One region of the Nocardioides euryhalodurans genome, then DNA from elsewhere that is predicted to be linked to it. Evidence: predicted binding sites of a transcription regulator. Region 1 holds the regulator's gene; the other holds the start of a gene.
The links. The regulator HrcA, encoded in region 1, represses chaperone genes, less so after heat shock. The targets are predictions, from matches to a motif close to TTGGCACTCGNNNNNNNCGAGTGCCAA.
Positions count from the first base shown of each region.

Region 2: the regulator HrcA is predicted to act here: its motif matches at 5,540-5,566, upstream of groES (co-chaperone GroES).

Region 1 covers NZ_CP038267.1:990,237-1,005,157, reverse strand. The annotation lists gene EXE57_RS04735 (MOSC domain-containing protein) at 1-533, shown strand, start outside; gene EXE57_RS04730 (AMP-dependent synthetase/ligase) at 634-2,451, shown strand; gene EXE57_RS04725 (intradiol ring-cleavage dioxygenase) at 2,547-3,428, shown strand; gene hemW (radical SAM family heme chaperone HemW) at 3,458-4,669, shown strand; gene EXE57_RS04715 (DUF4870 domain-containing protein) at 4,679-5,104, opposite strand; gene EXE57_RS04710 (DUF3097 domain-containing protein) at 5,101-5,970, opposite strand; gene EXE57_RS04705 (hypothetical protein) at 6,025-6,228, opposite strand; gene EXE57_RS04700 (MBL fold metallo-hydrolase) at 6,283-7,134, opposite strand; gene hrcA (heat-inducible transcriptional repressor HrcA) at 7,201-8,208, shown strand; gene dnaJ (molecular chaperone DnaJ) at 8,252-9,427, shown strand; gene EXE57_RS04685 (16S rRNA (uracil(1498)-N(3))-methyltransferase) at 9,432-10,172, shown strand; gene EXE57_RS04680 (hypothetical protein) at 10,189-10,800, opposite strand; gene EXE57_RS04675 (Gmad2 immunoglobulin-like domain-containing protein) at 10,925-11,842, opposite strand; gene EXE57_RS04670 (Gmad2 immunoglobulin-like domain-containing protein) at 11,855-12,898, opposite strand; gene EXE57_RS04665 (SigE family RNA polymerase sigma factor) at 12,895-13,455, opposite strand; gene EXE57_RS04660 (histidine triad nucleotide-binding protein) at 13,557-13,913, shown strand; gene EXE57_RS04655 (PhoH family protein) at 13,970-14,921, shown strand, end outside.
Region 2 covers NZ_CP038267.1:1,611,557-1,626,477, forward strand. The annotation lists gene EXE57_RS07525 (GNAT family N-acetyltransferase) at 1-20, opposite strand, end outside; gene EXE57_RS07530 (multidrug effflux MFS transporter) at 109-1,356, opposite strand; gene EXE57_RS07535 (SigE family RNA polymerase sigma factor) at 1,464-1,994, shown strand; gene EXE57_RS07540 (hypothetical protein) at 1,988-3,313, shown strand; gene groL (chaperonin GroEL) at 3,373-4,995, opposite strand; gene groES (co-chaperone GroES) at 5,095-5,388, opposite strand; gene EXE57_RS07555 (class I SAM-dependent methyltransferase) at 5,627-6,784, shown strand; gene EXE57_RS07560 (YidH family protein) at 6,912-7,268, shown strand; gene EXE57_RS07565 (DUF202 domain-containing protein) at 7,265-7,588, shown strand; gene EXE57_RS07570 (MBL fold metallo-hydrolase) at 7,654-8,265, opposite strand; gene EXE57_RS07575 (S-(hydroxymethyl)mycothiol dehydrogenase) at 8,265-9,359, opposite strand; gene EXE57_RS07580 (TSUP family transporter) at 9,490-10,269, opposite strand; gene EXE57_RS07585 (ABC transporter substrate-binding protein) at 10,293-11,138, shown strand; gene EXE57_RS07590 (vWA domain-containing protein) at 11,143-13,155, opposite strand; gene EXE57_RS07595 (sigma 54-interacting transcriptional regulator) at 13,240-14,628, opposite strand; gene EXE57_RS07600 (hypothetical protein) at 14,651-14,921, opposite strand, start outside.

The sequences.
Region 1 (14,921 bases):
TGGGCATCGACGGCGACCAGGTCTCCGACACCAAGCACCACGGCGGCGTCGACCAGGCGGTCTACGCGTTCGCCCGGGAGGACCTCGACCGCTGGGCCACCGAGTTCGGCGCCGACCTCCGCGACGGCATCTTCGGCGAGAACCTGACCACGAGCGGCTACGACGTCAACGAGGCCGAGGTCGGCGAGCACTGGCGGGTCGGCTCCGCACTGCTCGAGGTCGCGTCCGTGAGGATCCCGTGCAACGACTTCAAGGGCTGGATGGGGGAGTCAGGGCTCGACACCACCGCCTGGGTCAAGCGGTTCACCGCCGACGGCCGGCCCGGCCCCTATCTCCGTGTCCTCGAGGAGGGGGAGGTCTTCCCGGGCGATCGGGCCGAGGTGGTCCACCGGCCGGGGCACGGCGTCACGGTCTCGACGATGTTCCGGGCCCTCACGACCGAGCGCGGGCTGCTGCCGCGGCTGCTCGTCGTGGACGGCCTGGTCGACGAGGCGCGCGAGAGTGCCGAGGCGTACGTCGCGGCCCGTTCCTGAGGGCTGGACCAGCCTGATCGCGGGTTGTGCTACCGCTGCGTAACCCAGTGATCTAGGTTACGCAGCAACCGAGTCAGCCCGAGCCGTCCCAGGAGTGCCCGTGCCCATCCATCACGACACCAGCTTCCTCGACACCATGCCGGCGAACGTCGCCGTCCAGTTCCTCGACCGTGTCGGTGAGTCTGCGGACCACGAGGCGTTCCGCTACCCCGTCGGGGAGTCCTGGGAGTCGGTGACCTGGCGCCAGGCGGGGGAGCGGGTCCAGGCGCTGGCCGCGGGCCTCCTCTCCCTCGGGATCCAGCCCGAGCAGCGCGTCGGCATCGCCTCGGGCACCCGCTACGAGTGGATCCTCGCCGACCTCGCCATCATGTGCGCCGGTGGCGCGACCACCACCGTCTACCCGACGACCAACAGCCGCGACACCGCCTACATCCTGGGCGACTCGGAGTGCCGCGTGGTGTTCGCCGAGGACGACGAGCAGCTGGCCAAGGTGCGCGAGCACAAGAGCGAGCTGCCGCACCTGTCGAAGGTCGTCACCTTCGACGGTGAGAGCGACGGCGACTGGGTGATCTCCCTCGACGACCTCGCCGACCTCGGCGCCGCCCACCTCGCCGAGCACGCCGACGCCGTGGAGGAGGTCGCCCGTGCGATCGACCCGGAGCAGCTCGCGACCCTGATCTACACCTCCGGCACCACCGGCCGTCCCAAGGGCGTCCGACTCAAGCACCGCTCGTGGGTCTACGAGGGCGAGGCGATCAAGGCGCAGGACATCCTCACCGAGGACGACCTGCAGTTCCTGTGGCTGCCGATGGCGCACTCCTTCGGCAAGGTGCTGCTCTCGACCCAGATGGCGATCGGGTTCGCGACCGCCATCGACGGCCGGGTCGACAGGATCGTCGACAACCTCGGCGTGGTGAAGCCGACCTTCATGGGTGCGGCGCCCCGCATCTTCGAGAAGGCCCACGGCCGGATCGTCACGATGACCGCCTCGGAGGGCGGCGCCAAGGAGAAGATCTTCACGCAGGCCTTCAAGGTCGGCCTCGAGGTCGACCGGCTCAAGCGGGAGGGCAAGTCCGTCCCGCTGCCGCTGAAGCTCCAGCACGGGCTCTTCGACAAGCTCGTCTTCAGCAAGGTCCGCGACCGCTTCGGCGGCCGGGTGCGCTTCTTCATCTCCGGCGCCGCCGCGCTCAACCAGGACATCGCGGAGTGGTTCCACGCCGCGGGCATCCTGATCCTCGAGGGCTACGGCCTCACCGAGACCTCGGCGGGCTCCTTCGTCAACCACCCCGACGACTACCGCTTCGGCACCGTCGGGCCCGCGGTCCCCGGCACCGAGGTCAAGCTGGGGGAGGGCGACGAGATCATGATCAAGGGCCCCGGCGTCATGGACGGCTACCACAACCTGCCGGAGGAGACCGCCGGCACCCTCACCGAGGACGGCTGGCTCCACACCGGCGACAAGGGCTCGCTCGACGCCGACGGCTACCTCCGGATCACCGGGCGCATCAAGGAGCTCTTCAAGACTTCCGGCGGCAAGTACATCGCCCCGCCGGCGATCGAGTCGAAGTTCAAGGCGATCTGCCCGTACGCCAGCCAGTTCATGGTCTTCGGCGACGAGCGCAACTTCTGCGTGGCCCTGGTCACCCTCGACCCCGACGCGATCGCCGGCTGGGCCGCCGAGAACGACGTCACCGGCGACTACAGCGCGATCGTGGGCTCGGAGAAGTGCCACGCGATGGTCCAGGGCTACGTCGACGAGCTCAACAGCAACCTCAACCGCTGGGAGACGATCAAGAAGTGGGAGCTGCTCGACCACGACCTGACCGTCGAGTCCGGTGAGCTGACCCCCTCGATGAAGGTCAAGCGCAACGTCGTCCAGAGCAACTACCAGGACAAGATCGACGCCTTCTACGCCTGAGCACCGGTGCCGCACAGGCGGCGCACAGGCGGGCGGGCTCTGATGGGTGCCGGTGGGAGACCACCGGCACCCATCGACGTCCTCCAGGAGCCCCCATGAGCCACGACCACCACCCCGACGAGGTCCACGAGCACGACCTCGGCCTCCAGCACGACGTCGACGTCCTGCAGCAGCGCGGGCTGGGTCGGCGTGGCCTGCTGGGGATCCTCGGCGGGATCGGCGCGGCCGGGGCCCTGGCCGCCTGCTCGTCCGGGACCACGCCGGGCGGTTCGGGGAGTGGTCCGGCGGGCGGGCCGCCCCCGGGCGGCCCGGACGGTGGCCCGGGTGCGGAGTCCGACGTCACGGTGGCTGAGGGGGAGATCCCGGAGGAGACCGCCGGCCCCTACCCCGGTGACGGCTCCAACGGCCCCAACGTGCTGACGGAGTCCGGCATCGTGCGCAAGGACATCACCTCCAGCTTCGGGTCGGCCGGCGGCGTTGCCGAGGGAGTGCCGCTGACGCTGCGCTTCCGCGTCCACGACCTCTCCGGCGAGGACGTCTCCCCGCTGGCCGGTGCGGCGCTCTACGCGTGGCACTGCGACCGCGCCGGCAGCTACTCGATGTACGACGGTGACGCCGTCGACGAGAACTACCTGCGGGGCGTGCAGGAGGCCGACGACGACGGTTGGCTGTCCTTCACCACGATCTTCCCGGGCTGCTACGCCGGGCGCTGGCCGCACGTGCACGTCGAGGTGTACGAGTCGGTCGCCAGCGCCACCCGTGCCTCCAGCAAGCTGCGTACCTCCCAGCTCGCGTTCCCCCAGGACGTGTGCGAGCAGGTCTACGCCGAGGAGGGCTACGAGGAGTCGGTCGACAACCTCGCGGGCGTCAGCCTGGACAGCGACGGCATCTTCAGCGACGGCTACTCGCTGCAGATGGCCCGGGTCACCGGCTCGGTGGCGGAGGGCCTCACGGCCACCCTCAACGTGCCGATCTGAGGTCCCGGGGAGCGTGGTTGGATGGCGAGGTGCCGTCCGCCCCGCCCCCAGGTGTCCCCGCCCCGGCCGACGGGCACCTCCCCCGGTCGGCGCTGGCGACGCTCGGCCGGCAGCCTTTCGGCCTCTACGTGCACGTGCCGTACTGCACCGTCCGGTGCGGCTACTGCGACTTCAACACCTACACCGCCGAGGAGCTCGGCCCCGGCGCCTCGCGGGCGACGTACGCCGAGTCCGCGATCGCCGAGATCAGGCTGGCCCGGCGGGTGCTGGGTGACGTCGACCTCCCGGTCTCGACGGTGTTCCTCGGTGGCGGCACCCCCACCCTGCTGCCGCCCGCCGACCTGGCCTCGGTGCTGGCGGCGACCGCGGCGGAGTTCGGCCTCGCCAGGGACGCCGAGGTCACGACCGAGTCCAACCCCGACTCCGTCACCCGGTGGGACCTCGAGGAGCTCCGCTCGGCAGGCTTCACCCGGATCTCCTTCGGCATGCAGTCGGCCGTCCCGCGGGTGCTGGCGACCCTCGACCGGACGCACGACCCGCTGCGGGTGCCCGCGGTCGTCGCGTGGGCGCGGTCGGCCGGCTTCGAGCACGTCAGCCTCGACCTGATCTACGGCACCCCCGGGGAGACGGTGGCGGACTGGGAGACCTCGCTGGACGCAGCGCTCGCCTGCCGGCCCGACCACGTGTCGGCGTACGCCCTCATCGTCGAGGACGGCACGGCCCTGGCGCGCCGGGTGCGGCGCGGCGAGCTGCCCGCCCCCGACGACGACGACCTGGCCGACAAGTACGTCCTCGCCGACGACCGGCTCGTGGCCGCCGGCCTCGACTGGTACGAGGTCTCCAACTGGGCCCAGGACGAGGGGGCGCGCTGCCGGCACAACGTGCACTACTGGACCGGCGCCGACTGGTGGGGCATCGGGCCGGGCGCCCACTCCCACGTCGGTGGGGTGCGCTGGTGGAACGTCCGCCACCCTGCGGCGTACGCCGACCGGCTGGCCGCCGCGGCCAGCCCGGCCCAGGCGCGCGAGGTGCTCACCGACGAGGAGCGGCGCGTCGAGCGGGTGCTGCTGGAGATCCGGTTGGCGAGCGGCCTCGACGCTGCCGTGCTCGACGACGCCGGCCGAGCCGCGGTCGGACCGCTGGTCGACCGCGAGCTCGTCGTGCGGCAGGACGGACGGCTGCTGCTCACCCGACGCGGGCGGCTGCTGGCCGACGCGGTCGTCCGCGACCTGCTGCCCTGAGGGAGAGGTCTAGCTGACGAGCCGGATCGTGAGCGGGTAGCGGTAGTCCTCGCCGTTGGCGGCCTTGACGGTCGCCACGATGATGAACACCAGCGCCAGCACCGCGACCACGATCACGATCGGGATGATCACCAGCAGGCCCACGCCGAAGGTCAGCAGGGCCACGATGATGCCCACGACGGTGCCGACGACGGTGTAGATCAGCAGCGAGATCTGGAAGTTGAGCGACTCCACCGCGTGGCGGCGGACGAACGGCGACTCGCTCTTGACCAGCATGATGACCAGCGGCGCGAGGAAGCCCAGCGCGAAGTAGGCGGAGACCAGCGTGCCGATGTGGGACGCCAGCGCCCAGGTCTTGTCCTCCTGGGTCAGCGCCGGCGGGCCGCCCTGCGGCTGCTCGGGGACCTCCGGCGGCGGGCCGTAGGGGTCGTTCATGGCCCCAGCGTAACGAAGTCGATGAGCTCCTCGACGCGACCGAGGAGGGCGGGATCGAGGTCCTGGAAGCCCCGGACGCCGCCGAGGACGTGCTTCCACGCGCGAGCGATGTCGGCCTGGTCCCGGTGGGGCCAGCCGAGCCGCTGGCAGGTGCCGTGCTTCCAGTCCTCGCGGCGGGGCACGTCGGGCCACTTCTCGAAGCCGAGCCGCTCGGGCTTCACTGCCTGCCAGATGTCGATGAAGGGGTGCCCGACGACGAGGACGTGCGGGCCGACGGGGGAGCGGCGGATGCCGTCGGCGATCCGGCTCTCCTTCGACCCGGGGACCAGGTGGTCCACCAGCACGCCGACCCGGCGCTCGGGGCCGGGTCGGAAGTCGCGCAGGTGCTCGGCGAGGTCGTCGACGCCGCCGAGGTACTCGACGACGACTCCCTCGATGCGGAGGTCGTCGCCCCAGACCTTCTCGACCAGCTCGGCGTCGTGCCGGCCCTCGACGTAGATCCGGCTCTGTCGCGCCACCCGCGCCTTCGCGCCGTGGACCGCCACCGATCCCGAGGCGGTCCGGGTCGGTCGGGCGGGGGCGGTGGAACGCGGGGGCGCGACCAGGATCACCGGCTTGCCGTCGAGCAGGAAGCCGGGGCCGAGCGGGAACGTACGCCGCCGGGCGCGCCGGTCCTCGAGGGTGACCGTGTGGAGGTCGCGGTCGACCTCGACGATCTCGCCGCAGAAGTCGGCCGTCACCTCCTCCACGACGTCGCCCTTGCGGGCGGGCGCCTCGGTCGCGCGTCCGCGCCGGGGGGCGCGCCAATCGGTGGAGAGGACGTCGGCGCCGTAGCGGTCGCCGCTGCGTGAGGTGGGGGAGGGCACCGCCCAACGCTAGGAGCACAGGGGCTGCCGGGCGGGGAGGGCACGCCGGGAGGGCTACTCCCGGCTGTCGCCCTCGTCGTCCTCGTCCGCGACCTCGTCGGACTCCTCGGCCGCCTTGCCGCCGTCCATGTCCAGGTCGTCGGGGTCGACCTCGTCGGTGTCCAGCGGCTCGGCGAGCGGGTTGTCCTCGCCGGGCTGGAGGTCGTCGGGCAGGTCCTCGTCGCTGATGCCGCCGGGCTCGCTCTCGGATGTGCTCATGCCGTCGAACGTAGCCCGGGACCGGCGGCCGGTCATCACCCCGAAGGACCGCGCTCAGGCGAGCGGGAGCCGCTTCTGGCCGCGGGGCAGGTGCTCGTAGCCCCGGAGGACCGCCTGCTCCAGGAGGTCGGGGTCGAAGGGCCAGTCGGCTGCCGCCAGGGCCTCGGACGCCGGCACGCCCCGGGCGGCCAGGTCCAGCACGTTCTGGGCCACCAGGCCGATCTCGTTGCGCTGCTGCTCGACGAAGGCGCGGTCGACGGGCGCGCCGTGACCGGGGACGACCACCGAGCCCGACGTGAGCAGCCCGAGGACGGTGTCGAGGCTGTGCGGCCACGCCAGCGGGAAGCAGTCCGAGCCGTAGGCCGGCGGCGCCGACTCCTCGACCTGGTCGCCGGCGAGCACGACGTCGACGTCGGGGACCCGGACCACCAGGTCGCCGGCGGTGTGGCCGCGGCCCGGGTGGACCAGCTCGACGGCGCGGTCGCCGAGGTCGAGCACCTTGGCAGAGGAGAACGTGTCGTCGGGGACCACGACCGTGGTGGCGAGGACGTCGTCGCGGTGGGGATCGTCGGGGGAGTCGGCGTACCGCTGCCGGACCTCCTCGCCGCGCCGCGCCAGCTCGTCGGCCGCGTCCTCGTGGGCCGTGACCGGCACCGGCCCGTACGCCCCGCGGACGGCCTCGTTGCCGAAGGTGTGGTCGAAGTGCCAGTGGGTGTTGACTACGCCCACCACCTCGCCCGCGCCCAGCCGGCGCACGTCGGCCACCACCTCGCGCGCCGCCGCCGCGGACCCGTGGGTGTCCACCAGCAGCAGGCCGCGCTCCCCGCCGACGAGCGTCACGTTCACGTCGAACCACGGGTAGCGGGCCACCCAGACCCGCGCTGCCACCTCGGTGAAGTCAGCCATGCTGACCGACCCTAGTAGCATTGGCACTCAGCCCGAACGAGTGCCAAGAGCGGAGGAGGTCCCAGCATGCCCGACGAGCGCAGGCTCGAGGTCCTCCGTGCCATCGTGGAGGACTACGTCTCCACCGAGGAGCCGGTCGGCTCCAAGGCCCTCGTCGAGCGTCACCGGCTCGGCGTCTCCCCGGCGACCGTGCGCAACGACATGGCCGTGCTCGAGGAGGAGGGCTTCATCACCCAGCCGCACACCAGTGCGGGCCGGGTGCCGACCGACAAGGGCTACCGGCTGTTCGTCGACCGGCTCACCACCGTCAAGCCGATGACCGTCGCGGAGCGCCGGGCGATCGCGACCCTGCTCGACGGGGCGATCGACCTCGACGACGTCGTCCACCGCTCCGTGCGGTTGCTGTCGCAGCTGACGCGGCAGGTCGCTGTCGTCCAGTACCCCACGCTGAGCCGCAGCACGGTCCGTCACGTCGAGCTGGTGGCGCTGATGCCCACGCGGCTGCTGACGGTCCTGATCCTCAGCACCGGCCGGGTCGAGCAGCGGCTGGTCGAGATGGCCGAGCCGCTCACCGACGACGCGCTCGTCGACCTGCGCGGCCAGGTCAACCGGGCCGCGACGGGTCAGACGATCGCCGACGCGGTCACCGCCCTGCGGGCGCTGGCGAGCGAGCTGCCGGACACTGCCGTGGTCGCCGAGACGCTCGCCGAGGCGATGAGCGACCACCGGTCCGACGAGCGGATCGTGGTCGGCGGCGCGGCCAACCTGGCCCGCTACGGCGACAGCTTCGACTCCGCCGTACGGCCGCTGCTCGAGGCGCTGGAGGAGCACGTCGTGCTGCTCAAGCTCCTCGGCGAGGCCACCACCGGCGACACCGTCACCGTCCGGATCGGCCACGAGGGGCCCTACCAGGAGCTGGCCTCGACCAGCGTCGTCGCGACCGGCTACGGCCCGGGCGACGAGGCGCTGGCGACGCTCGGCATCGTGGGACCGACCCGCATGGACTACCCCGGCACGATGGCCGCCGTCCGGGCCGTGGCCCGCTACGTCTCCCGGATCCTCGACGAGGCGTGACCCACCCGACCACCCATCCACTCCCCACGACGAAGGACCAGTGTTGAGCCAGGACCTCTACGACCTCCTGGGTGTCAGCCGCGACGCGGACGCCGATGCCATCAAGAAGGCCTACCGACGGCTGGCGCGCCAGTACCACCCCGACGTCAACCCCGAGCCCGCCTCCAAGGAGAAGTTCGCGGAGGTCTCCCGCGCCTACGAGGTGCTGTCGGACCCGCAGAAGCGTGCCGCGTACGACCGCGGCGGCGACCCGTTCGGCGGCATGGGCGCCGGCTTCGGCGGCCAGGGCGCCGGGTTCTCCTTCACCGACATCATGGACGCCTTCTTCGGCGGCGGCGCCGCCGCTCCCGGGCAGGGCCGTGGCCCCCGCTCGCGGGTCCGCCGCGGTCAGGACGCCCTGATCCGGATCGAGGTGGCGCTCGCGGAGGCAGCCTTCGGGATCACCCGCGAGATCAAGGTCGACACGGCCGTGGTCTGCACCACCTGCGGGGGCGAGGGCGCGGCGCCGGGCAGCCACCCGGTGCCGTGCGAGACCTGCCGCGGCGCGGGCGAGGTCGCCCACGTCCAGCGCTCGTTCCTCGGCGAGGTACGGACCCTGCGCCCCTGCGCGGCGTGCCGAGGCTTCGGCACGATCATCCCCGACCCCTGCCGGGAGTGCTCGGGCGACGGCCGCGTCCGCTCGCGGCGCACCCTCACCGTCAAGATCCCCGCCGGGGTGGACACGGGCACCCGCGTCCAGCTCAGCGAGCAGGGCGAGGTCGGTCCCGGGGGCGGTCCGGCCGGCGACCTCTACGTCGAGATCAACGTCGCGGCCCACGACACCTTCACCCGCCAGGGCGACGACCTCCACTGCACCGTGACGGTCCCGATGACGGCCGCGGCGCTCGGCACCACGCTCACGCTGCCGACGCTCGAGGCCGACCTCGAGTCCGGCGCCGGGTCCGGCGTGGAGACGTCCTTCGAGCTGGAGGTCAAGGCCGGCACCCAGTCGGGGGCCGAGCAGGTGCTGCGTGGCCGGGGCGTCCCCGGGCTCCGCGGCGGCCGCGGCGACCTGGTCGTCCACACGGTCGTCGAGACTCCGAACCGGCTGGACCCCCGCCAGGAGGAGCTCCTCCACGAGCTGGCGGCGATGCGGGGCGAGGAGCAGCCGACCGGCCAGGTCCGGCCTGCCTCGAAGTCGATGTTCGGACGGCTGCGCGACGCCTTCAACACCCACTGAGCCGATGTCGCTGCCCGTCCACCTCGCCCCGTCGCTGACCGGGGTCGCGCCCGGCGAGACCGTCGAGGTGACCGGCGACGAGGCCCACCACGCGGTCGCCGTCCGCCGGTTGCGGGTCGGCGAGACGGTCGTGCTGACCGACGGCGCCGGCACCTCGGTGACCGGTCCGGTCGGGTCGACCGGCAAGCGGGTCTTCACGGTCCGCGTCGACGACGTACGCCGGGAGCCGCGCCCCCAGCCCGAGCTGGTCGTCGTGCAGGCGCTCCCCAAGGGCGACCGCGGCGAGCTGGCCGTGGAGGTGCTGACGGAGGTCGGGGTCGCCCTGGTGGTGCCGTGGGCCGCCGCGCGGAGCGTCGCCGTCTGGAAGGGCGAGCGGGCCGAGCGCTCCCGGGCGAAGTGGCAGGCGACGGCGCGGGAGGCCGCCAAGCAGGCACGCCGCAGCTGGCTGCCCGAAGTGGCTGCGCTCGCCCGGACCGCCGAGGTCGTGGACCTGGTGGCCGGCGCCGACCTCGCGCTGGTGCTCCACGAGGGTGCCGACGACGCGCTCGTCCACGTCGACGTACCGAGCGCGGGGAGGATCGTGCTGGTGGTCGGCCCCGAGGGCGGGCTGTCCGAGGCGGAGGTGGCGGCATTGGTCGGGGCCGGCGCCCGCTCCGTCAGGCTCGGCGACGAGGTGCTCCGCACCTCCACCGCCGGGGTCGTCGCGGCGGCGGCCGTCCTCGCCCGCACCCCCCGCTGGGGCTAGCTCCCCGGGCCCCGGCTCAGGCTCGCGAGGCGAACCAAGGCTGGTGCAGGTCGTGGAACTGCAGGTCGTGGACCATCCGGTCCCACGCCGCCATCGCCTCGTGCACCGGGCCGGACTCCGGCATCGTCCGCCGCTCGGCCTCCCGCGCGGTCTTCTCGTCGGTGAAGGCCACGGTCTCGGTGAAGGTGCCGTCGGGCTCGATCGCGATCGTCGCCCCCAGGATCTCGGGCCGCGCCTCGTGCAGCATCGTCTCCATCTCGCGCATGCCCGCCTCCAGGGCGTCGGGGTCGTCCATCCTGCCCCGGATCACCTGGACGAACCCGGCCTCGTCCGAGCCGCCGCCCAGCATCATCACCACCCGGTCGCAGTCGTGGAACTCCACGGGACCGTCGAAGAGCGCCTCCATCCGGCCCCACCACTCCTGCTGCTCGGGCCGCTCGGAGCTGGCTGTCGCGGCCTCCCGCGACTCGAAGCGTACGACGGCGAGCAGCTCGCCCTCGTCGGTGAACCCGTAGGTCCCGCCCAGCCAGCCGGCGGCTCCGGGCGAGACGTCGGCGAGCCACTGGTCCATGAGGTCGCGTGCCTCGTCCTGGCGGTGGCACGTTCCCTGGATGATCTGGATGAACATCGGCGTCCCCTCACTGCTCCGGGGACGCCCGAGGGCGGGCGCCGTGCCTCGTCCCCCGTCGTGCGACGTTACGACCGTCGCCGGGGGCGGTCAAGGGTCCCGGGACACGGGCTCGGCAGCCGTCTCAGCGGACGGTGAAGTCCTTGTCGTCGGTCATCGCCCCGACGCCCTCGGTACCGCCGGTGGGGTCGTCGGTGGTGACCCAGAACGTGTAGTCACCGGGGGCCAGCCCCGAGACGTCGACGGACAGCTCGAACGGGAAGAGCTTGTCCTCCATCCAGCCGGCCATGGTCGCGAACCCGTCGTCGACGACCTCGTCGCCGCGACGGATCTCCCAGCCGAGGTTCGCCTCGAAGCTGTTGCCGACCCCCGAGACCGCGAGGCGGTCACCGGCAGCGGAGGCCTGCTCGGGCGAGGTCACGCTGACGTGGTTGAGGACCTGGAGCATGGAGCCGTTGCGGACGGGCTTGCCGGTGGGGACGCCGAGCACCTGGCCGAGCCGCTCGTCGCCGGCGACGAAGACGACCGGGAGCCGGGTCTGGGTGGCAGCCTGGAGGGAGTAGACGACCTGCTGCACGGCCGCCTTCGCCTCCGCGCCCGACATGCCCGAGGGGCGCGCCTGGACCCCGGGGTCGACCTCGACCTCGATCAGGTCCCCGCCGGTCACCACGCCCCGGAGCTGGCCGGGCCGCCAGGCGGTCCGGTAGTCCGGGTCGAGTGGCGCGGTGGACAGCAGCTCCAGCGTGGCCGGGACCGCCTCGCCGCTCGCACGCCGGAACTCGCGGAACAGCCGGGGCCCGGCCCGCTCGGTGTCGCCGAGGTAGTAGACGGCGGCCGTCACCTCGCCCGCGGGGTCCTCGGAGGCGCTCGGGCTCCCCGTGGCCTCGGGTGAGGACGTCTCCTCCTCCGGTTCGGCCGGAGCGGAGGTCGGCTCCTCGACGGCCCGGGTGGGCTCGGGGGAGTCGGCGACCTGCTCGGGCTCGGCGCAGCCGCCCAGCGCGAGGAGCGCGGCGACGGCGACGGAGGTGGTGCGGACGAGCATGGGGGGCTCCTGTCACTCGATGACGACGGTTCGGCTGTCGGAGAACGGTCCGGTGCCTTCGGCGCCCCCGGAGGGGTCGCTGGTCTCCACGATGAGGGAGTAGGTGCCCGGAGCGAGCGACGACACGTCGATCGAGCCCTGGAAGGAGAAGAGGGTGGTGCCCATCGAGCCCTCGGCCGTGAAGAAGCCGTCGTCGACGGGCTCGCCGGAGGCCGCCAGGATCGTCCACGGCACGGTGCCCTCGAAGGAGTTGGCCGCGCCGGAGACCTGCAGCCGGCCCGCGACCGTCTCGCCCTCCGCGGGAGCCTCGATGCTGACGAGCGCGAGCGTGTCGAGCACGGGCCCGGCCGCCACCGGGCCCGTCGTCTCGATGCCGAGCACCTGGACTGCGGGCTCGCCCTCGACGAGGAACTCCACCGGGAGCTCCTGCTGGGCGTAGGCCTGCATCGTGGAGACGACCTGTTGCAGGGAGGCGGCCGCCTCGTCCTCGGTCATCCCAGCGGGTTGGTCGACGAGGGACTGCTGGGCCAGCTCGACGGTGATCCGGTCGTCCTCGACGCTGCCCCCGGCGAAGGCGCCGGCGGGCCAGAGGGTGCGGTAGTCGGGGTCGGCCGGAGCGCTGGTGAGGAGCTCCAGCTGGGCGGCGGGACCGTCGTCGGGCATCTCGGTCGCGACGTCCTCGCGGTAGAGGCGGACGCCGGCAGGGGTCTCGCCGAGGTAGTAGACCGCGACCTGCCGCACCGCGACCGGCGGCGCGCCGGCGCTCGGCGACGGGGTGTCGGGCTCCGCCGTCGGCGCGGGGGAGGTGGCGGAGGGCGTGCCGGCCGGCCCGGGTTGCTCGCGGGGGAAGAAGCCGTCGCCGGCGATGGCCACGCCGGTCACCACGGCGGCGGTGACCAGGACGGCGCCGCCGAGCGCGAGCAGCGCCGGACGCCGGCGCGCCGGGGCGGAGGTACGCGCCCGCAGCTCGCCGAGCCGGTCGGAGGGCTCCACCCCCGCGACCGCGTCGCGCAGCAGCGCAGCGAGCTGCGGGTCGTGCTCGTCGCGGCGGCTCATGACCGGTCCTCCAAGTAGTCGGAGAGCGTGACCCGCAGCGCCGCAGCCCCGCGTGAGGCGTGGCTCTTGACGGCGCCGCGGCTGATGCCGAGGGCGTCGGCGATCTCGGCCTCGGACAGCTCGGAGTAGTAGCGCAGCGCGAGCACCTCCCGCTGGCGTCCGGGGAGCGCCCGGAGCGCGTCGAGGACCCGCTCGCGACGGTCGTCGGCCATCACCTCGTGGTCGGCGCCCGGGGCGACGGTGACCGGCTTCTCGCGCGCGGCGTGGCGCTCCACGACGCCCTGGTGGCGCAGGGCCGAGCGGGACCGGTTGACGACCGTCTGCCGGAGGTAGGCGAGGGCCCGCTCGGGGTCGCGGAGCCGGCGCCACCGGCCGTGGACGGCCACGAAGGAGTCCTGGACGATCTCCTCGGCGAGCGACACGTCGTGGACCAGGAGCACGCCGAGGCGGACCAGCGCGCGCCAGTGGGCAGCGTAGAGCTGGTCGAGCGCCTGGTCGGCGTCCCAGGCCGTCGGGCCACTCACGAAGAGGGGCCCGACGTAGACGGTCGCATGCATCTGCACGCTAGTAGCACGCGCCGCCCCGGGCAGTGGTTGACACGTCATCCACCCCGGATTGCTCGACGGGTCACCCGGCGGGCGTCTCCTACAGTGGCCCCATGACGAGTGCTCCAGACTCCGCGGACTGCCTGTTCTGCCGGATCGTGGCCGGGGAGGTCCCCGCCGACCTGGTCGTCTCGACCGATGAGGTGGTCGCCTTCCGCGACATCAGTCCGGTGGCGCCCATCCACGTGCTGGTCGTGCCCCGGGAGCACCGGCCCGACGCCGCGGCCACCGCGGCGGACGACCCTGCTGCGATCGGCCGGTTGGTCGCCGCCGCAGCGGAGGTCGCCTCTCACGAGGGGTTGGACGACTACCGGATGGTCTTCAACACCGGCCCCGGCGCCGGGCAGAGCGTCTTCCACACCCACCTCCACGTCCTTGGCGGCAGGGACCTCGCCTGGCCCCCGGGCTGAGCGCGCGGGAATCCGGGTGGGCCGCGCCCACCCCACGTGCGTAGCATGGAACCTCCATGACTGACACGCCTCACTCGACCGACCGCGGGGCCACCCGGACCCGCCACACCGTCGTCGTCCCCACCAGCATCGACCTCGTCAGCCTCCTCGGACCGGGCGACGAGCACCTCGCCCTGCTCGAGAAGGCCTTCGACGCCGACATCCACGTACGCGGCAACCGGATCACGCTGCACGGCGATCCCGGCGAGATCGCGCTCGCCGAGCGGCTGCTCGACGAGCTCGTGACCATCCTGCGCACCGGCCAGGGGCTCTCGACCGAGACCGTCGAGCGGGTGCTCGCGATGCTCCGGGCCGAGACGAGCGAGCGCCCGGCCGAGGTGCTCTCGCTCAACATCCTCTCCAACCGCGGTCGCTCCATCCGGCCCAAGACGCTGAACCAGAAGCGCTACGTCGACTCCATCGACAAGCACACGATCACCTTCGGGATCGGCCCCGCCGGCACCGGCAAGACCTACCTCGCCATGGCCAAGGCGGTCCAGGCGCTGCAGGGCAAGGACGTCAACCGGATCATCCTCACCCGACCGGCCGTGGAGGCAGGGGAGCGGCTCGGCTTCCTGCCCGGCACGCTCAGCGAGAAGATCGACCCCTACCTCCGGCCGCTCTACGACGCTCTCCACGACATGATCGACCCCGAGTCGATCCCCAAGCTGCTGGCCGCCGGCACCATCGAGGTCGCCCCGCTGGCCTACATGCGGGGTCGCACCCTGAACGACGCCTTCGTCATCCTCGACGAGGCCCAGAACACCACACCCGAGCAGATGAAGATGTTCCTCACTCGGCTCGGGTTCGGCTCCCGGATCGTCGTCACCGGCGACGTCACCCAGATCGACCTGCCCGGCGGGACCCGCTCCGGCCTCAAGGTCGTCGAGGAGATCCTGACCGGCGTCGAGGACGTCGTCTTCAACCGGCTCACCAGCCACGACGTGGTGCGCCACAAGCTGGTCGGCA
Region 2 (14,921 bases), 620 kb from region 1:
GTACGCACGCGCCACAGCATCGCTCACTCCTCGGGTCGGGCAACGGTTCGCTGCGGACGAGTCTGCGTGGGGATTGTTGCGCGGTGTTGCCCGCAGGTTTCCGTCCGGCTACAGCTGCTCCGTGGGCTCCACCGGCTCCGGGACACCGCGGGGCGACGCCGAGGTGGCGCGCAGGTGCCAGACCCAGAAGAGCAGCCCGGCGAGGACCATCCCGGTCGAGGCCAGCGCCAGCGCCAGGACGGATCCGGTGACGAACGGCGCCAGCGCGCTGGCCGAGAGGCCGTTGAGCAGCAGCGTGAAGAAGGTGAACATCGACACCGACGCCCCACGGGTCGCCGGGAACATGTCGAGCATCGTGAGCTGCAGGCTGGGGTACGCCGCGGCCGTGCCGACCGCGATCAGGGCCGGCCCGAGGACGGCCCACGGCAGGCTCGCGGCGGTCGGGAGCGTCGCCAGCACGACGTTGACCGCGGCTCCCGCCGTCGAGAAGACCAGCGCGGCGGTGATCAGCGTGCGGGTCGTGACGTGGCCGGCCGCGCGCCCCGAGACCCACGCGCCGATCGTGACGCCGGCGATCATCGGCACGAAGAACACCCAGAAGTCGAGCTCCCCGAGCCCGAGCAGCTCCACGACGAAGATCGGCGCGGTGCCGATGTAGAGGAACTGGCCGGCGAAGCTGAGCGCCGCCGCCCAGGCCACCCGGTGGAAGGGCAGGTGGCGGGTGACCTCGAGCAGCGTCCCGACCAGCCGGCCCGGGTGCAGCGGGGTGCGCAGCTCGACCGGGTGGGTCTCGGGGAGCGCCACGACGACGACCGCGACGAGCAGGAGCCCGGCGCCGGCCATGAACCAGAAGACGACCGGCCACGCCCCGAGCTGCAGCAGCAGCCCGCCGATGATCGGCGCGACGGCCGGGGCCAGCCCGAAGATCATCATCACGCGGCTCATCAGCCGCTGCGCCGCGGGCCCCTCGAACATGTCACGCACGACGGTGCGGCTGACGATCACGCCGCCGCCCGCACTGAGACCCTGGAGGACCCGGAACACCAGCAGCGTCGTCAGGTCCGGCGACAGCGCGCAGCCGACCGACGCGACGACGTACACCACGACGCCGCCGACGATCACCGGTCGCCGGCCGAGGGCGTCGGACAGCGGCCCGTGGAACGGGCTCATCAGCCCGAAGGCGAGGAGGTAGGCCGACACGACCAGCTGCATCTCCGCCGAGCTCACCGAGAAGTCGCGGCCCATCTCCCGGAAGGCCGGGAAGGGCGTGTCGATGCTGAACGGGCCGAGCATCGACAGACCGGCGAGGATGGCGGGGACCAGCCACATCAGGCGGCGGTCGGCCGGGCTCGTCATCACGCCGCAGCCTCCCACACGGACCCCGCGCAGGAGGCCGCGAGAGGGCCGGGGCAACCGATCGGCCGCTCGACACGTTCTGAGGACATGGACCGGATGGGATCTCGGTGAAGGCGGCCGACGAGGCGGCGTTCGTCGACTTCGCCCTCGCCGCGCGACCGCGGCTGCGGAGCACGGCGTACCTGATGTGCGGCGACTGGCACCTGGCCTCCGACCACGTGCAGGAGGGGCTGGTCCGGGTGTACGCCGCGTGGCCGCGGCTCACACGGAACGGTGGTGAGCTCGCCTACGCCCGCAAGGCCGTCGTCAGCGCCGTCCTCGACGCGCGCCGCAAGCGGTCGAGCGGGGAGATCCCCACCGAGTCGGACACCTCCCGTTCCTCGGAGCAGGACGTGGCGGCGAGCGTGACGGCCCGAGCGGCCCTGATGGCCGCCCTGCGCGACCTGCCCCCGCGGCAGCGTGCGTGCGTGGTGCTGCGCTACTTCGAGGACCTCGACGTCGCTGCCACCGCGGCGGCGCTCGGCTGCTCGCAGGGCACGGTGAAGAGCCAGACGTCGAAGGCGCTCGCGTCGCTGAGGTCCATGTTCGACGGCTCGTCGGTCGGCGAGCTGGTCACGGAAGGAGCAACGCCATGGTGAACGAGCTGCGCGAGCTGCTGCACGACAACGCGGCCCACCCCCCTCACGAGGACCGCGACCTCGGCGCCGTGCTGCGCGGGGGACGTCGTCGCGTACACCGGCGGCGGCTGGGGATCGCCGGAGGGACGGCCGTCGCCGCCGTGTCGGTCATCGGGCTCGCCTCCGTCGTCTGGCCCTCGCCGCCGGACCTCACCGCGGCCGGTGTCCCGGCGCCGGACGCGCCGACGCTGCGGCTGGCCGACGCGCGCGAGGCCGTCGAGGGCCGCGACTACACCGTGCTGACGTCGTACACCAACGAGGACCTGGACGCCGACAACGGGCAGTACCTCGACGGGGTGACCGACGACGGGCTGGTGCTCTTCCGCGACGGGCCCCGCAGCGAGCAGCCGTGGCCGCGCTACGCCCTCCTCGACCCGGCCACTGGCGGGAAGGACTGGCTGCCTGCACCTGACGTCGGCCAGGCCACCCTCGAGCCGGTGGACCTCGGCGAGGACCGGCTGGTCCTGGCAGGCATGGCGGGCGGTGGCATGCGAGCCGACGTCGTCGCCCACGTCTTCGACCGCGGGCTCGGCGCGTGGACCACGACCCGCTGGGCCGACCTGCCCCGCGTCGAGCAGCCGGGGTCGGCGGTGCTGGGCCCCGACGACCGGCTCTACGTCTCCGTCCCGAACACGCAGGGGCAGCCACCCGAGGGAGGCTGGCCGACCAGCCCCGGTGGGGAGGCCGACGACGCCGACGCCGAGGGCGACACCTACCGCCTCTGGTCGGCCTCGCTGACCGACCCCGACGACGTGCGCGACGAGGGCCTCACCGTGGGTGACGTGGCGTTCACCGACACGTCGATGGTGTGGACCGACCGGACCAACGGCGACAGCGGACGGGTGCACGTGCGTGACCTCGCGACCGGCGAGGAGGAGGCCTTCGACCCGCGGTCGGGGGCGCGCTGCAACCTGCTGTCCTTCGGCGCCACGGCCGACCGGGTCGTGCTCGGGCAGTACTGCGGCACCTACGACGGCGTCCGCGACGACCGGGTGCAGGTGCTCTCCACCGAAGGCGACCAGGTCGTCACCGTCCAGGACAGCGACATCGACGGCGGCCTGGGCGTCGGGAGCGACGTCGTGACCGTGACGTCCTACCAGCGCGGAGGTGCCGGGACCTACATCTACGACCTCGCGAACGACCGGTTCCTGCGGGTCAGCGACGACGTCTCCAGCTGGGCGACGGGCGGGCCGACCCAGCCGGACCAGGTCCTCTGGGGCACGCCGGTCAACCGAGGCCACGGCGCGACGCAGTGGCTGGGCGAGCTGGTCCGCCCGTGACGCGACGAGGCCCGTCCCGGATGTTCCGGGACGGGCCTCGTGCTGGGTGACTCGGTGCGTCAGTGGCCGTGACCGTGGCCGTGACCGCCGGCGGCGGCCTCGTCCTCGTCCTCGGGCTTGTCGACGATCAGGGTCTCGGTCGTCAGCAGCATGCCCGCGATGGAGGTCGCGTTGACCAGCGCGGAGCGGGTCACCTTGACCGGGTCGAGGACGCCCTGGCCGACCAGGTCGCCGTACTCCTCGGTCGCGGCGTTGTAGCCGGTGCCGACGCCGTTCTCACGGACCTTGGCGACCACGACGTAGCCGTTGACGCCGCCGTTCTCGGCGATCCAGCGCAGCGGCTCGTCGGCGGCCTTGCGGACGATCCGGACGCCGGCGGCCTCGTCGCCGGTCAGGCCGAGGTCACCGTCGAGCACGGAGACGGCGTGGACCAGCGCGGAGCCACCACCGGGGACGATGCCCTCCTCGATGGCCGCACGGGTCGCCGAGACGGCGTCCTCGATGCGGTGCTTCTTCTCCTTCAGCTCCACCTCGGTGGCGGCGCCGACCTTGATCACGCACACGCCGCCGGCCAGCTTGGCGAGGCGCTCCTGGAGCTTCTCGCGGTCCCAGTCGGAGTCGGTGCCCTCGATCTCGGCCTTGATCTGGTTGACGCGGCCCTCGACGGCGGCGTGGTCGCCCGCGCCGTCGACGATCGTGGTGTTGTCCTTGGTGACGACGACGCGACGCGCCTGGCCGAGCACCTCGAGACCGACCTGGTCGAGCTTGAGGCCGACCTCGGGGGCGACGACCTGACCACCGGTCAGGGTCGCGATGTCCTGCATCATCGCCTTGCGGCGGTCACCGAAGGCCGGGCTCTTCACCGCGACGGCGTTGAAGGTGCCGCGGATCTTGTTGACGACCAGCGTCGAGAGCGCCTCGCCCTCGACGTCCTCGGCGAGGATGAAGAGCGGCTTGCCGGACTGCATGACCTTCTCGAGCAGGGGCAGCAGCTCCTGCACCGAGGAGATCTTGCCCTGGACCAGGAGGATGTACGGGTCGTCGAGGACGGCCTCCATCCGCTCCGGGTCGGAGACGAAGTAGGCCGAGATGTAGCCCTTGTCGAACTGCATGCCCTCGGTGAACTCGAGCTCGGTGCCCATGGTGTTGGACTCCTCGACCGTGATCACGCCGTCCTTGCCGACCTTGTCGAAGGACTCGGCGAGCAGGGTGCCGATGACGGCGTCCCGGCTGGAGATCGTGGCGACCGAGGCCATGTCCTCCTTGGAGTCGACCTCGCGGGCGGCCTCGAGGAGGGCGTCGCCGACCGCCTCGGCAGCGGCGTCCATGCCGCGCTTGAGGCCCATCGGGTTGACGCCGGCGGCGACCGCACGGAGCCCCTGGTGGACCATCGCCTGGGCGAGCACGGTGGCGGTCGTCGTACCGTCGCCGGCGACGTCGTTGGTCTTGGTGGCGACTTCCTTGGTCAGCTGGGCGCCGAGGTTCTCGAAGGGGTCGTCGAGCTCGACCTCACGCGCGACGGTCACGCCGTCGTTGGTGATGGTCGGCGCGCCCCACTTCTTGTCGAGGACGACGTAACGGCCCTTGGGGCCGAGCGTCACCTTGACGGTGTTGGCGAGGGCGTCGACGCCCCGCTCCAGCGAGCGGCGGGCGGAGTCGTCGAACTCCAGGATCTTGGGCATACCTACTCCTTGTGAAAGGGAGATAGCCCGTCACGGGACGGCTGCGGACTCCGAGGAACCACGACCATCCCGTGACGGACTATCGAGAAGTTGCGGTGATCAGCCGACCACGGCGAGGACGTCGCGGGCGCTGAGGATGAGGTACTCGTCGCCGGCGTACTTGACCTCGGTGCCGCCGTACTTGCTGTAGATGACCTTGTCGCCGACGGCGACGTCGACCGGGACGCGGTTGCCGTTGTCGTCGATGCGACCCGGACCGATCGCCAGGACCTCGCCCTCCTGGGGCTTCTCCTTGGCGGTGTCGGGGATGACCAGGCCGGAGGCGGTGGTCTGCTCGGCGTCGAGCGGCTTCACGACGATCCGGTCCTCGAGGGGCTTGATGTTGACCGACACTTCAGATCAACCTCCACTTTCTGTGTTCGACCTCTGGCAGGAGCCCTGCGGGCTCCGGGACGTGTGAGCCTGCGGTGTCGGTACGCCGTCGCGGGAGCCGTACGTCGTCGCAAGCGCTGGCACCCTCAGGGCGAGAGTGCCAGATCCGACGCTAGCACTCACCCCGTGGGAGTGCCAGAGCAGGGTCCCGGTCGCGGGACCCCACCGGGCCGGAGAGCCGCTCTGACAGGATCGCCGGATGGACCTCGACGCCTTCCGGTGGCTGCTCACCGACGACGGGCAGGCGCTGCTCGCGGCCGCCTCGGACGCCTCCGGCGACGAGCTCTCCGTCCAGGCCCGGCTGCGCCGGGACGCCTCCCCCGAGCACGTCGCGGCCGCCCTGACCCAGGTGGGGCTCCGGCGTCGGGCTGTCGCGAAGTTCGACGAGCGCGCCGAGCGGATGTACTTCACCCCGGACGGCCTCGAGCAGGCCACCCGCGCCTCGGTCGCCGACCACCGCGCCGCCCGGCTGGTCGCCGCCTCCGCCCGCACGATGATCGACCTCGGCTGCGGCATCGGGGGGGACCTCGTGGCCGCTGCGTCGGCCGGCCTGACCGCGGCCGGCGTCGACCTCGACCCGTTGCGGGTCGCCGTGGCCGAGGCCAACCTCGCCGCCCTCGGCCTGCCCGGGGCGGTCACGGTCGCGGACGCGACGCTGGTCGACCCGACGCCCTTCGACGTCGCCTTCGCCGACCCTGCGCGGCGCTCGGCCCGCGGCCGCACCTGGTCGGTGGAGGACTGGACGCCGCCGTGGTCCTACGTCGAGCGGCTGCTGCGCCACGACGCCTGCGTCAAGGTCGCGCCGGGGATCCCCCGCGACCTGGTCCCGGCGGGGGTGGAGGCGGAGTGGGTCAGCGACCACGGCGAGGTCAAGGAGGCGGCCCTCTGGTCGGGCCGGCTCGCGACCACCGCCCGGCGCGCCACGGTGATCCGCGAGAGCGGCCTGGCCACGCTCACCGACGAGGACGACCCGGGGGCGGACGTCCGGCCCGTGGGCCCGTTCCTCTACGAGCCCGACGGGGCGGTGGTCCGGGCCGGCCTGGTCACCGCGGTCGCCGCGGGCGTCGAGGGTGGGCTCGTCGACGAGCACATCGCCTACGTGACCGGCGACGCGGCGTACCGCACCCCCTTCGCGCGGGGCTACCGCGTCCTCGAGGAGCTCCCCTACCGCGAGAAGCAGCTCAAGGCCGCCCTGCGCGAACGGCGGATCGGGGTGCTCACCATCAAGAAGCGCGGGGTCTCGGTCGTCCCCGACGAGCTCCGGGCCCGGCTCTCCCTGCGGGGTGACCGGACCGCCACGCTGGTGCTCACCCGGGTCGCCGGCCACGGCACGGCGCTGCTGGTCGAGCCGTTCTGAGCGGCCGGTGGGCTGGCCTCACCAGACCTCGCAACGCCGGGTTACCGGCTGTTCCCACCCTGCTGCGGCACCGTGCGGACAGCAGGTAACCCGGCGTTGCATCGTCGCCGTGTGGTTGGCTCAGCCCATGAGCGAGGACGGCCGACGGCCACGCTGGGTCTACGGGACCGGGGCCGAGCCTGACTACCGGTTCAGCCTGGCCAACGAGCGCACGCTGCTCGCCTGGCTGCGTACGGCGCTGGCGCTCCTCGCGGCGGGGGTGGCCCTGGACCAGATCGACCTGGCGTTCGACGACCGTCTCGAGACCGCCCTCGCGGCCGCGCTGGTGGTGCTCGGCATCGTCTGCTCGGCCGCGTCGTGGTGGCGGTGGGCCCGCGCCGAGCGTGCGATCCGGCAGCAGGAGCCGCTGCCCGCCTCGACGCTCGGCCTGCTGCTCGCCGTCGGAGCGGTCGCCATCGGCCTGGTCGTGCTGGCCGGGCTGTGAGCGCCGCCGCCGACCCCGGTCCCGAGCGCGGGACCCAGCCGGAGCGTACGGCGCTCGCGTGGCAGCGCACGGGCCTCTCGCTGGCCCTGGCCGCGGCCGTGCTGGCGCGGCTGACCTGGGCGCACCTCGGCGTGTGGGCGCTCGTCAGCCTGCTCGCCTCCCTCGCGCTGTGCGGATGGGTGCTGGTCGAGAGCCGGCTGCGCTACCGCGGCCGGGTCGCGGCCACGCCGTCCGCCCGGGACGTCGGCGGCTGGGCCGCGGCGCTGTGCGGCACGGTCGTGCTGATGTCGGTCACCGAGCTCGCCGCACTGGCGCGCTGACCGGGACCCCGCGGCGTGTGCCCCGGACCGGCGCATGGACCGGTCTGGGGCACACGCGACGATGGTCAGCCGCCCAGCGCCTCCCGCTCCGCCCCGATCGTCGTGTCGTCACCGTGGCCGGTGTGGACAACCGTCTCGTCCGGCAGCGCGAACAGCTGGCGGCGGATCGACGCCACGATCACGTCGGCGTCGCTGAAGGAGCGACCCGTCGCGCCCGGTCCGCCCTGGAACAGGGTGTCCCCGGTGAAGACGCAGCCGAGGTCGTGGACGTAGAGGCAGATGGCGCCGGGCGCGTGGCCGGGCGTGTGCAGCACCTTGAGCGCCGCCCCGGCGACCTTGACGGTCTGGCCGTCCTCGAGGTCGACGTCCCAGAGGTGGTCCCGGTGGGTCAGCTCCCACACCGGTCGGTCGTCGGGGTGCAGCAGGATCGGGGCCGTCACCCGCTCCCGCAGCTCCGGTGCGACGCGGACGTGGTCGTCGTGGGCGTGGGTGCAGATGATGGCCTTCACCGTCCTCCCCGCCACGAGGTCCACGATGGCGTCGACGTCGTGGGGGGCGTCGATGACGACGCACTCCTCGTCGTCGCCGACGACCCAGACGTTGTTGTCGACGTCGTGGGTCTCGCCGTCGAGGGAGAAGGTGCCACTGACCACGGTGTGGTCCACGCGCGCGGCCATCAGATGATCACCACCGAGCGGAGCACGTCGCCGTGGTGCATCTTCTCGAAGGCGGTCTCGACGTCGCCGAGCCCGATCTCCTCGCTGACGAAGGCGTCGAGGTCGAGTCGGCCCTGCCGGTAGAGGTCGACCAGCATCGGGAAGTCACGGCTCGGCAGGCAGTCGCCGTACCAGCTCGACTTCAGTGCGCCGCCGCGGCCGAAGACGTCGATCAGCGGGATCTCGGGCACCGTCATGTCCGGGGTCGGTACGCCGACCAGCACGACCGTGCCGGCCAGGTCCCGGGCGTAGAACGCCTGCTTCCACGTCTCGGGCCGGCCGACCGCGTCGATGACCACGTCGGCGCCGTCGGCGCCGTTGTCGCCGCAGATCTCCTTGATCGCCGCGACCGGGTCACGGTCGGTGCTGTTGACGGTGTGGGTGGCGCCGAGCGCCTTCGCGCCCTCGAGCTTGCGGTCGTCGAGGTCGACTGCGATGACCTTCGACGCTCCCGCGAGCGCGGAGCCGGCGACGGCGGCCGCTCCCACGCCGCCGCACCCGATCACGGCCACGGTGGAGCCCCGGCCGACGGCCCCGGTGTTGAGGGCGGCTCCGATGCCGGCCATCACGCCGCAGCCGAGCAGGCCGACGGCAGCCGCGCGTGCCTCCGGGTCGACCTTGGTGCACTGGCCGGCCGCCACGAGGGTCTTCTCGGCGAACGCCCCGATGCCGAGCGCCGGGGACAGCTCGGTGCCGTCCTCGAGCGTCATCTTCTGGGTGGCGTTGTGGGTGGCGAAGCAGTACCACGGCTCACCGCGGTCGCAGGCGCGGCAGTCGCCGCACACGGCCCGCCAGTTGAGGACGACGAAGTCCCCCGGCGCCACCTCGGTGACTCCCTCGCCGACCGACTCCACGACCCCGGCCGCCTCGTGGCCGAGCAGGAAGGGGAACTCGTCGTTGATGCCGCCCTCCCGGTAGTGGAGGTCGGTGTGGCAGACCCCGCACGCCTGGACCGCCACCAGCGCCTCCCCCGGGCCGGGGTCGGGCACGTTGATCGTCTCGATGCTGACCGGAGCGCCCTTCGAGCGGGCGACGACTGCTCTCACCTGGTGCATGGCGGCGACTCAACCACATCCGTGGTCACGGGCGGGAGCACGCCCACCGCGGAGGTAGTCCCCGAACCTTCGGTCGCGTGGCGGGCGTCACGGCGACAGGAGTTGCGGGGACTACCCCACGCGGGGGCGCTCACCACACGCCCAGCACCTGCCCGCCGATCCGGACGATGAACGCCGACACGACCACGACGAAGAAGATCCGGACGAAACGGCTGCCCTGCGCGATCGCGGTCCGGGCCCCGAGGTAGCCGCCGAGCAGGTTGCAGGCCCCCATCACCAGGCCGACCTTCCACAGCACGGCTCCCGCGGGCACGAAGACGACGAGCGAGGCGAGGTTGGTCGTCCAGTTCGCCAGCCGGGCCTTGGCACTGGCCTCGAGGAAGGAGTAGCCGAGCAGCCCGACGAGGGTGAAGACGAAGAACGAGCCGGTGCCCGGGCCGAGCGCCCCGTCGTAGAAGCCGATCGCGAGACCGGTGAGCATCGCGGCCAGCGTGTGCTGGTGGCCGGCGAACCGCAGCGCCGTCTCGCCGCCGAGGTCGGGCTTGAACAGGACGTACGCCCCCACGACCACCAGGGCGACGAGCACGATCGGGTCGAACGCCTCCTTCGGGATCTGGGTCGCGACCAGGGCGCCGAGGAAGGAACCCACGAACGCCAGGGCCATCAGCGGGAGGAAGGTGCGCGGGTCCGGGCGGACACGGCGGTAGTAGGTCACGCTGCTCACCGTCGTTCCGCAGATCGACGCCAGCTTGTTGGTGGCCAGCACCTGCACCGGGCTGGCCCCGGGCAGCCCCAGCAGCAGCGCGGGGAGCTGGATCAGCCCGCCCCCGCCGACCACGGCGTCGACGAAGCCGGCTGCCAGCGCGGCGAGCGCCAGGAGCAGCAGCACGGTCAGGTCGGGGTCGGACACCACGCGATCGTAGGGTTCGGGTCGTGCGCATCGTCTCCCTGCTCCCCTCGACCACCGAGATCCTCTTCGCGATCGGCGCCGGCGAGGACGTGGTCGGCGTGACGTTCGAGTGCGACTTCCCGGCAGCGGCCCGAACGCGCACGATCGTGTCCACCTCGGCGATGCCCGAGGGACTCGCTCCCGCGGAGATCGACGCGTACGTCGTGGGGGCGATGTCCCGCGGGGAGGACCTCTACCACCTCGACGCGGGCGCCCTCTCCGGCCTCGACGCCGACCTGGTCGTGACCCAGGACCTCTGCGCGGTCTGCGCGGTGGACGTGTCCGTGGTCGACGACGCTCTCGCCCACCTCGGCTGCACCGCCGAGGTGCTCACGATCGACCCGCACACCGTCGAGGAGGTGCTGGCGTCCATCGGCACCCTCGGCGCGGCCACCGGCCACGAGGCCGAGGCGGCTGCGCTGGTCGCCGAGCAGCGGCAGCGGCTGGCCGTGGTGCGGGAGCGGGTCGCAGGGCGGCCGCGGCCGCGGGTGATGTTCCTGGAGTGGACCGACCCGCCCTTCGCGCCCGGGCACTGGATCCCCGAGATGGTCGAGGCGGCCGGCGGCGAGCCGCTGCTCGGGACGCCCGGCGAGAAGTCGCGCCGGGTCACCTGGGAGGACGTCGACGGAGCACGCCCCGAGGTCGTCGTGGTCGCCCCGTGCGGCTTCGACCGCGACGGCTGCCGGGCCCTCGCCGAGGAGCTGCTCGCCTCCGGGGCGCTCCCCGACGGCGTCGCCGTCCACGCGGTGGACGCCAACGCGTCCTGGGCGCGTCCGGGCACCCGGCTCGTCGACGGGGTCGAGGAGCTCGCGGCGCTGCTCCACCCCTGAGCCGTCAGCCGACCCAGAACCCCCGGCCGCCGGCCCAGTCGCCGAAGTGGTCGCGGTAGGACGACGCCGGTGACCGGTCCCCGAGGTAGGACCCCACGACGGCGGCGCCGAGGTCGTCGAGCTCGGGCGCGACGACCCGGCCGTCGACCCGGCGGGCCATCGACTCGATGAACCGCGCCAGGCCGGGGTCCTCGCCCAACCGGAAGAACGTCGTCTGCGCGCCGAGCCGCATCGCGTTGTCGAGCTCGCGCACGGCGTACGAGATCGTGAGCGGGTGCGGCGGGTAGGAGAAGTGCACCTCGCCGTCCGGCTCGAGGTGGGAGGTCGGCTCCCCGTCGGTCACGACCAGCAGCACCGGCTGCGCCTGCGGGTGCTTGCGGAAGTGCCGGTTGGCCAGCAGCAGCCCGTGGTGGAGGTTGGTCCCCTTGTCCCACCGGGCGTCCAGCCCGGTCAGCTCCTCGATCTCCATGACCTGGGCGTGCCGGGAGAAGGCGATCAGCTGCAGCGCGTCGCCGCGGAACCGGCTGCGGATCAGCGTGTGCAGCGCCAGCGCGGTGCGCTTCATCGGCACCCACCGGCCGTCCATCGCCATCGAGAACGAGGTGTCGACGAGCAGCGCGACCGCCGCCTGCGTCCGCGCCTCGGTCTCCTGCACCTCGACGTCACCGATCTCGAGCCGGACGCCGCGGCGGGGGTCACCGCCCTCCGCCGCGGTCCGGCGTACGGCGTTGCCGATGCTGCCGGTGACGTCCCAGGGCTCGGTGTCGCCGTACGCCCACTCGCGGGTCGCCCCGGACAGCTCGCCGGCCGCGCCGGCGCTGCGCAGGTCGCGCTGGCCCTGCCGACCCGACATCCGCTGCGCCACGTCGCGCAGCAGCGCCTTGCCCAGCAGCCGCATCGCCTGCGGGCTCAGGCGGTACTGCCCGTCGGAGCCGCGGTGGAGGTAGCCGCTGTCGCGCAGCGCCTGCTCGAGCTGCTGCAGGGTCCGCGCGTCGACCGCCGCCTGGTCGCCGACCTGCCGCGCGAGCGCGTCGAGGTCGACGTCGTCGAGCCGGGCGCCGCTGTAGGACTGCGACAGCTGGTCGGCGAGGTCGTCGAGCTCCGCGAGGTCCTGCAGGACACCGGTCCCGTCGCCGAGGCCGAGGCCCTCGCTGCCCTCGAAGCCCTCCGACCCGCTCCAGTCCTCCCCCGGGCGCAGTGACTGCAGGTTGGCGTCCATCCGCGCCAGCTGCTCCATCAGGGCGGGCGACCCGAAGGCCTGCTGGGACAGCTCCATCAGCTGCTGCCGCTGCTCGGGCGACATCGAGTTCAGCATCCGCTGCGCGGCCGCGGACCGCTGGGCGAGGGCGTCGAGCAGCTCGTCGATGTTCTCGGGGTTCTCGGGGAAGAACTGGCCGTGCTTCGCCATGAAGTCGTCGAAGTCCTGCTGGGAGTCCTCCCCCTGCTGGTGCTTCTCGAGCAGGTCGTTGAGGTCCGAGAGCATCTCGCTGACCGCCGCCCGGTCCTCGTCGGTGGCGTTCTCGAGGGCGTCCTTCATGCCGGCGAAGCGCTGGTCGAGCAGCTCGCGGCCGAGCAGGTCCTTGATCTGCTCGTAGGCCTCGCGGGCCTCCCGGCTCTGCCAGTCGTACGACGCCAGCTCGGTCACGGCCGCGGCCGTGTTGGCTGAGAGGTTGTCGAGCTGCATCTCACGCAGCGCCCGGTCGCCGTCGTCCATCTCCACGTCGCGGGCCAGCTGCTTGCGCTCCTCCAGCACCGCCCGGTCCAGCAGCTCGCGGACCTCCTGGAGGGTCCCGTCGAGGTCGTGCTGACGCAGCAGCTGGCGGCGACGCTCGGCCACCCGGCGGGCCAGGTCGTCCAGGCCTGCCTGGTCACGACCACCGCGGCGCAGGAACTCCCGCATCGCGCGCTCGGGGCTGTAGCCGGCCATGACGTCCTGGCCGATCTCGTCGAGCGCCTCCCCGAGGTCGACCGGCGGGGCGAGCGGGTCGCCGCCGTCGTACCTGCGATAACGGCTCATGCCCGCCCCCGGGTGGATGGTCCGCCGCCGGAAGCATCATCTCGCGGCCCGAGGTGACGCACCGGGCGGCGGACCATCCGAGACTCAGCCATAGACCGTCTCCGCCCCGTCGGACTCCTTGCCGATCCGGCGCGCGAGGTAGAGCCCCTCGAGGGCGAGCTCGATCGCCGCGGCCCGGGTGCCGTCGTCGGTCGCGCCGAGCCGGTCGCAGACCTCGTCGTAGAGCTCCGACTCCCCCAGCACGGGGAGCCCGGCGAGGAAGTCGCGGGCCGAGACCTGGGCCCCGGTCGTGACCATCCGGCCCTCCTCGATCGCCTCGACGAGCAGCGCCAGGTCGATCCCTCGCAGGTGGTGGCGTACGGTCTCGGCGGTCGCGGTCCGCAGCAGGTGGGTGAGGACCTCGTGCTCGCGGCCCTCCTCGCCGCTCTCGAACTCGATCTTGCCGCCGAGCACGTCGACGGCGGTCTCGAGGTCGACCACCCTCGCGACCGGTCGTTCCTCGCCCTGCCGGGTGGCGCGGTGGAGCGCGGCCGCGGCGATGGTCTCCGCTCCGGCGATCGCGAACCGGGCCGAGACCCCGGACCGCTGGTCGACGCTGCCCGACCGCCGCAGGTTGCGGGTGAACCGCGCCAGCGTCTCCAGCAGGTGGTCGGGAACCTCGGCGACGAGGTGCGCCTCCTGTCGGATCACGGCGAGCTCGTCGTCGAGCTCGGTCGGGTAGTGGGTACGGATCTCCGCGCCGAAGCGGTCCTTGAGCGGGGTGATGATCCGCCCGCGGTTGGTGTAGTCCTCCGGGTTGGCGCTCGCCACCACCAGCACGTCGAGCGGCAGCCGCAGCACGTAGCCGCGGATCTGGATGTCGCGCTCCTCCATCACGTTGAGCATCGCCACCTGGATCCGCTCGGCGAGGTCGGGCAGCTCGTTGATGGCGACGATGCCGCGGTGGGAGCGCGGGATCAGCCCGAAGTGGATGGTCTCCGGGTCACCGAGGTGCCGACCCTCGGCCACCTTCATCGGGTCGACGTCGCCGATCAGGTCGGCGACGGACGTGTCGGGAGTCGCGAGCTTCTCGGCGTACCGCTCGTCGCGGTGGCGCCAGGTGACAGGCAGGTCGTCGCCGAGCTCCTCGGCCCGGCGGCGGGAGGCAGGACCGACGGGCTCGTACGGGTGCTCGCCGAGCTCGGAGCCGGCGATGACCGGGCTCCACTCGTCGAGCAGCCCGGCCAGCGAGCGCAGCAGCCGGGTCTTGCCCTGGCCGCGCTCACCGAGGAGCACCACGTCGTGCCCGGCGATCAGGGCACGCTCGAGCTGGGGGACGACCGTGTCGTCGAAGCCGTGGAGCCCGGGCCACGGGTCCTCGCCGGCGGCGAGCTTCGCCAGCAGGTTGTCGCGGATCTCCTGGCGGAGGGGCTTGAGCTGGTGCCCGGTCGCGCGGAGGCCGCCGAGGGTCGTGTTCTCGGGTGCGTGAGTCACCCGTTCACGCTAGCCCCGCAGGTCAAGCCTCCGGGTCGGTACGGCGGCGCCCGCCCCAGATCAGCAGCAGCGCCCCGAGGGCCACGAGCACGGTGGCCGCACCCGCGACCGTACGGGCCCCGGCCGCAGGGGTGGCCGGCTCGGGCACGCCCCCGTCGACCGCCACGGGGACGCAGCTCGCGGATCCGCTGACGGTGACCACGGCCGCGCGCTCGCAGTCCTCGTCGTCCGGGGCGTCCTGGGTGGTCGTCGCGTCCTCGGTGGTCGTGGCCTGCACCCCGCAGACGTCGACC